DNA from 2 places in the Pseudonocardia abyssalis genome. Region 2 is predicted to be linked to the other one. Evidence: predicted binding sites of a transcription regulator. Region 2 holds the regulator's gene; the other holds the start of a gene.
The links. The regulator LexA, encoded in region 2, represses DNA repair genes until DNA is damaged. The targets are predictions, from matches to a motif close to CGAACACGTGTTCG.
Positions count from the first base shown of each region.

Region 1 (3,403 bases), 2.9 Mb from region 2:
GAACCCCGCGGCCAGCAGCGTGCACGCGGCGACGGCGTACCAGAGCGTGCCGAGCCCGTCGGTCGCGAGCGCGCCGGCGGGGAGCGCGAGGAACGCGGTGGAGCCGAGTTTGCCGTACACGCTCAGGCCTCGGCCGGGACCGGGGCGACGCCGTGGTGCCAGCCCGCGGCACGGCGGGCGAGCAGGTCGACGGCCGCGCGCAGGAACACGGCCTGCTGCACCAGGTCGTAGCCGAACTCGACGACGACCGGCGCGGCGAGCAGCATCGCCCACACCCCGCGGCGGCGGACCGTCACCACCCGCTCGACGACGAACAGCACGGTGATCACGAGCCACGGGCCGCGCGGCGGACCCAGATCACCGCGCGCCGCGAACAGGGTCGTGGCCAGCAGGAACAGCGCGACGGCGACGATCCCGGCGTACATCGCGGCCTGTCGCAGGGCGTACGGCGCGGTGACGCGGGTGAGCCCGTAGGCGCGCAGGTTCTCCAGCGCGCCGCGCTGCCAGCGCAGCCGTTGGCGCCACAGATCGGACCAGGTCGTCATCACCTCGGTGACGACGACGCACTCGCGCGGCGACACGGTGCGGTGCCCGAGCGTGCGGATCGCGAGGGTGATCTCGTTGTCCTCGGTGAGGGCGGCGGGGTCGTACACAGCGCCCGGGCGGCCCGGCAGCGTCCGGCCGCGGGCGTCGGCGACCTCGCGCAGGACCCGGGTGCGGAACAGGGTCGCGGTGCCGGTGAGCACCCGGGCCTCGCCCCGGCGGCGGCCGACCTCGCGGGCGTAGCGCGCGTACTCGTTGCGCTGCAGTGCGCCGACGAGCCCGCCGCCGTCGCGGCCGGTGAACACCCCGCCGACCGCCCCGATCCCGGGGTCGTCGGCCAGTCGGGTGACGGCGGCGGCGAGGAACCCGGGGACCAGGGCGGAGTCGGCGTCGACGACCAGGACGAGGTCGTCGTCGGTCGTCACCGGGAGCAGGGGCCCGAGGGCCTGGTCGAGCGCGCCGGCCTTGCGGTCGGTGTTGTCGACGGTGGTGACGACCTCGACGCCCGCCGCGGCGGCCACGGCGGCGGTGCGGTCGGTGCAGCGGTCGGCGATCACGATGACCCGGTCGGGTGGCGGGGTCTGGGCCCGCAGCGAGGCGAGGGTGTCCGGCAGACTGCGTTCCTCGTCGTGCGCGGGTACGAGAGCCGTGACCCGTTGAACCATGCAGTCCATTGTGTACGGCTGTTCGGTCTACTCCCAGACTTGTTCTTACGTCGTGCGTGCGCTACCCGGACTTGAAGTAGGTGCGATCTCTCGATACTGTTCGAACAGACGTTCGAGCACGCCGACTTCCCCCCGGCGCGAGTTCCGCTACATCGTGACGGGGAGGCATGTCGTGGCCGAGGCCGCTGTCCGACGCATGCCCGGGGATCCTCCCCGGGCCGACGCCGCGAGCCGGTTGGAGCTGGCCCGCGGGGTGCTGCGCGGCCTGGAGGACCGGGCCGCCGGCGTCCGGCCCGTCGCGGGTCCCGAGGCCGACGGGCGCGTACTGCCGGTGTCCGGCCCGTTGGCCCGGTTGCTGCCGGCCGGCGGGTTGCGTCGGGGGTCCGCGGTGTCGGTGCTGGGCGGTCCGGGGTCCACCTCGCTGCTGTTGGCGCTGGTCGCCGAGGCGTCGGCGGAGGGGGCGTGGGTGGGGGTCGTCGGACGTCCGGAGCTCGGGCTGGTCGCCGCGTCCGAGGCGGGCGTGCGGCTCGACCGACTGGCACTGGTGCCGCGGCCGGGTCGCGACCTGCTCGCCGTCACGGTGGCCCTGCTCGACGGGATGGACGTCGTCGCGGTGGCGGGAGGTGGGGTGCGCGCGGGCGACCGGCAGCGGCTCGTCGCCCGGGCCCGCCAGCGGGGTGCGGTGCTGGTCGCGCTGGGGCAGTGGCCGGGTGCCGACGTCGAGCTGAGCTGCGCCGACGCCCAGTGGCAGGGTCTGGGGACCGGGGCCGGGCGGCTGTGCGCGCGGCGGCTCCGGGTGGAACTGCGGGGGAAGGGGCTCGGTCCGGGGAGGGGTGGGCGGCTGCTGCTGCCGGCCGACGGTGGAGGCATGGGCGGCGCGCCCGAGATGGTCGTGCCGGCGCCGGTCGCCGCGGTGGCGGGATGAGGGCTCTCGCGCACCTTCCGTCGCTCCGCGCATGGTCGAGGGTGCGCGCGGCGCTGGGAGGTGCGCGGTGGGACCGGGTGTGCGGGCGGATCCGGGAAGGTTGCCGCTCATGATCGCCAGGGGCGGCCCACAGGTGTCGCCCGTGAACCCTCCGCACCACTCCCGGCGATCATGAGCGCGCCGGTGCGGGTGCTCGCGCTGTGGTCGCCGGACTGGCCGGTCGTCGCGGCCGCCCGCGCGGAGGGGGTGGCGCCGCACCGGCCCGCGGCGGTGGTGGCCGCCAACCGGGTGCTGGCCTGCTCGGCGGTCGCCCGCGCGCACGGGGTCCGACGCGGGTTGGGACGTCGCGAGGCCCAGTCCCGCTGCCCCGAACTGGTGGTGCTGGCCCGCGACCCCGACCGCGACGCGCGCGCGTTCGAACCCGTCGTCGTCGCGGTGGAGGAGCTGGCACCGGGCGTCGAGATCGTCCGGCCGGGGCTGCTGGCGATGCCGGCGCAGGGGCCGGTCGGCTGGTTCGGCGGGGAGCAGGCCGCGGCGGAGCGGCTGGTCGACCAGGTGGCCGCGCGCACGGGCGTCGAGTGCCAGGTCGGGGTGGCCGACGGGCTGTTCGCCGCCGTGCTCGCGGCCCGGCGCGGGCTCGCGGTGGGCCCGGGCGACACGCCGCCGTTCCTTGCCCCGCTCGGCGTCGAGGAGCTCGACCGCGAGCCCGACGCCGGGCGCGCCGATCTCGTCGATCTCCTGCGCCGCCTCGGCCTGCGCAGCCTCGGCGCGTTCGGGGCGCTCGACGCCGACGACGTCGCCTCCCGGTTCGGCGCCGACGCCGTGCTCGCCCACCGCCTGGCCCGCGGCCTCGACCCACGCCCGCCGCTGCGCCGCCGCCCGCCCGAGGAACTGGCCGTCGAGATCGAGCTGGACCCGCCGGTCGACCGCGTCGACGCCGCCGCGTTCGCCGCCCGCGGGCTCGCCGAGCAGCTGCACGCCGCACTGGCCGGGCACGGGCTGTCCTGCACCCGCCTCGGGATCTCCGCCCGGGGCGACGACGTGCGTCTGCACCGCATCTGGCGCTGCGCCGAGCCGCTCACCCCCTCCGGCACCGTCGACCGCGTCCGCTGGCAGCTCGACGCCTGGCTCGCGCGCGGGAACGCGGGGGCGGTGCGGTGGCTGCGGCTGACGCCGGAGGAGACGGTCACGGCGGGGGCGCTGCAGCTCGGGCTGTGGGGCGAGATCGGGGAGGCCGACGCGCGGGCGGGGCGGGCGATGGTGCGGGTGC
Region 1 covers NZ_JADQDK010000001.1:5,817,396-5,820,798, forward strand. Annotated here, with positions in the region: gene I4I81_RS28710 (hypothetical protein) at 1-120, opposite strand, end outside; gene I4I81_RS28715 (glycosyltransferase family 2 protein) at 123-1,208, opposite strand; gene imuA' (DnaE2-dependent mutagenesis accessory factor ImuA') at 1,405-2,133, shown strand; gene I4I81_RS31705 (Y-family DNA polymerase) at 2,305-3,403, shown strand, end outside.
Region 1: the regulator LexA is predicted to act here: its motif matches at 1,310-1,323, upstream of imuA' (DnaE2-dependent mutagenesis accessory factor ImuA').

Region 2 (3,403 bases):
CCGCTGACGACCTTGTCGCGGCTGAACGGCTCCGTGACCCCGCTGCGCTTGACGACGGCCAACACCGCTTCCTCGACGGTGGTGAACCGGCGCCCGCAGGAGGCGCAGGAGCGCCGGCGGCGGGTGGCGACCCCGTCGTCGACCTCGCGGGAATCGATGACCCGGCAGTCGGAGTGGCGGCAGAACGGGCAGCGCACGGACAACCCCCTCCGACGAACCGGAACCCCATCCCTGGGCTAACGACGCCCATGTAACCACAACATGTGGGGGCAGGAAAAGCCGGGAGGCCCTATCGGTGGCGTCGCGTCGTCCGAACGGGCACGCAGGCGCACCGCACCGCCGACCCGCACGCGAAGCGTCAGCCCCCGAGGACCCCCGCCACCTGCACGGGCGACGTCACCACCGGCGTGCGCGAGGTGCTGCTCACGTCCGGCGCACCGGAGTGCCGGGCCGCCGCGGCGACGTCGGCCAGCAACCCCAGCAGGACGACGATCGCGGCCGTGAGGAGCGCCGTGCCGACGGCGGCGGCCACCCGCCGGCGCCGCAGGACCTTCGCGGGCAGCACCGGGACGGTGCGCAGCAGCACCCGCTCGCCGCGGTGCGCCCGCTCCCCCGCCGACCCGCCGGCCGGCCGGGCGGGCTGCGCCGGCCGCACGGCACGGAGCGGCTGCACGGGCCGCACCGGCCGCGGCCCGTGGGCCCGCCCGCGCCTCGGGAGCTCCCGGGCGGGACGGGGCGGTCGCAGTGCCGTGCCGCCGTACCGCATTCCGTCCTCGATCTGATCGTGCATCGGACTCCACCCTTCGCTCGGACCCGTTCCCGCACTCCGGCCGTTCGAACGGGAACACATGTTCGAACGATCGCTGAGCGATGTGTACCACCGACCACCGACAGAATCGAGAGAACGGGGCGTGTCGTTCGAACATGTGTTTGGCGAGAACCGGAATCGGGGCTACGGTCGGGTCCACGACACACGGGCCCGGTCCGCACGGATCGCCCGCCCGGTCCCGATCAGCAGCACCGACGAGCAGTACCGATGAGCAGTACCGACGAGCAGTACCGACGAGCAGTACCGACGAGCAGTACCGACGAGCAGTACCGACGAGGAGGCACGAGGACATGGCACGGGACGAGCCCGGCCCGACGGGTGGCGACGACGAGGGAGTACGCCCCGGGCCGACCGCCCGGGTGAGCACGTTCCCCGACCCCGCGAGCGCCCCCGTCGGCCTCACTCCCCGGCAACGCAAGGTGCTGGAGGTCATCCGCGACTGGGTGGAGCGCCACGGCTACCCGCCGAGCGTCCGCGAGATCGGCGACGCCGTCGGCCTCACGTCCACCTCGTCGGTGCACCACCAGCTGCGCACCCTCGAGCGCAAGGGCTACCTGCGGCGCGACCCCAACCGCACCCGCGCGGTCGACGTCCGCCCGCCCGACGAGCAGCCCGACGCGGCGTCGTCGGACACCGGGGTCGTCGAGCGGCCCACGCCTGCCTTCGTGCCGCTGCTCGGCACGATCGCCGCCGGTGGACCGATCCTGGCCGAGCAGGCGGTGGAGAGCGTGTTCCCGCTGCCGCGCGAGATCGTCGGCGAGGGCACCCTGTTCCTGCTGAAGGTGCGGGGCGACTCGATGGTCGAGAAGGCCATCACCGACGGCGACTGGGTGGTCGTACGCCAGCAGCCCGTCGCCGAGAACGGCGAGATCGTCGCGGCGATGATCGACGGCGAGGCCACGGTCAAGACGTTCACCCGGCGCGACGGGCACGTGTGGCTGATGCCGGCCAACGCGGCCTACGACCCGATCCCCGGTGACGACGCCACGGTGCTCGGGCGCGTCGTCACGGTCCTGCGGCGGCTCTGACGCCCGCGGGCACCACGATCACCGGATAGCGGGCGGTGCGCACCAGCACCCCCGCCACCCCGCCCAGCAGCAGCCGCTGCATGAAGCGGTAGCCGCGGGAGCCCACCACCAGCACGTCCGTGCGGTCCGGCAGGGCGGCGAGCGTGGCCGCCACCGGGCCGATGACGACGTCGCTGATGGCGTCGACCTCCACCGGCAGCGACGCGATGCCCTTGTGCGCGAGCGCCTGGGCGGCCGGCACGGCGTCGGCGTCCTCCGCGACGGTCACGACCCGTACCGCGGCTCCGGTCCGGCCGGCGAGGTGCACGGCCACGGTCACCGCCCGGTCGGCCTCCGCGCTGCCGTCGTAGGCGACGGTCACCACGGTCATGATGCCGGTGCCGAGGTGCCGGTAGCCGCGCGGCGCGATCGCCACCGGGCAGCGCGCGAGCGGCAGCAGCCGCTGCACCGTGCGGCCGGGGGCGAGGCGGCCGAGCAGGCCGTGACCGGTCGACCCCACCACGAGGACGGCGGCCCCCACGTCGTCGGCGTGGTCGGCGAGGACGTCGGCCACGGAGCCGGGTGTGAGGGCCACGAACTCCGGCTCGTCGTCGCCCCAGCCGTCGCCGATGAGCCGGCGCGCCTGCTGGAACCGGGCCGCCGCGACCTTGCGCGCCTTCTCCCGCCACCGCGGGTCGCGGGCGACCACCGCGAGACCCCGTGCGTCGGTCGGGTAGACCGTGGCCACCACCGCACTCAGCCCGGTGAGCCGGGTCAGCTGCGCACCCAGGACGAGCGCGTCGTGCCCGCCCGGCGTGTCCTCGTAACCGGTGACGATCGGCACCGCGCGCCTCCTTCGGCCACGATCACCGTAACCGCGCAGGGGGCCGCGCCGGTTACGTCCGGGAAACGTCGCCCGCCGCCCGCCCGTGATCGCGGCACACCGCACACCATGGCCCCCGCGAGGGCCGGTACGTGCGGCCGAACCCGATCACCGACCCCACCGGGGGCGGCAGCGTGCAGCCAGCAGCGATCACCGGCCCCGACAGAGGATCCGGCGGCATCCGTCCGCTCCCACAGCCCCCCCGCCGGGCGCCATCACCGGCTCAGCGGCGCCGGGCCCGCCAGGAGAGCGCCGCGGCGAGCAGCACCAGCAGGCCCACGGCCACCCCGCCGCCGATCAGGGCGGGCAGCCACTCGGGTGCGGGCTCGGCCACGGGTTCCGCGGGGGTGTCTGCGGGCGGGGTGAACGGCTGCGCGGCCAGTGCGGCGGCCCCGGGCACCGCGCGCAGCTCCCCCGGCACCCCGCCGCGGGTCTCCGAGGCCGAGAGCAGCGTGCCGTCGGCCTCGAACGTCACGGCCTCGCCCTGCGGCTCCCCGGCCAGCGGCACCCGCGCGGGCTCGCCCTGCAGCGCGGTCGCGATGTCGCCGTCGACGACGGGGAACAGCCAGGCGTCGGTGTACGTGCGCAGCGCGACGACCCGCCCGTCGGTCGACATCGCGGCCCCCGTGACGGTGCGCGACCCGATCCCGCCGACCGGCCCGCCCTCGGTGTCGGAGACGGGCA
Region 2 covers NZ_JADQDK010000001.1:2,902,897-2,906,299, forward strand. Annotated here, with positions in the region: gene nrdR (transcriptional regulator NrdR) at 1-197, opposite strand, end outside; gene I4I81_RS14085 (hypothetical protein) at 359-673, opposite strand; gene lexA (transcriptional repressor LexA) at 1,120-1,857, shown strand; gene I4I81_RS14095 (universal stress protein) at 1,835-2,680, opposite strand; gene I4I81_RS14100 (SdiA-regulated/phytase-like domain-containing protein) at 2,943-3,403, opposite strand, start outside.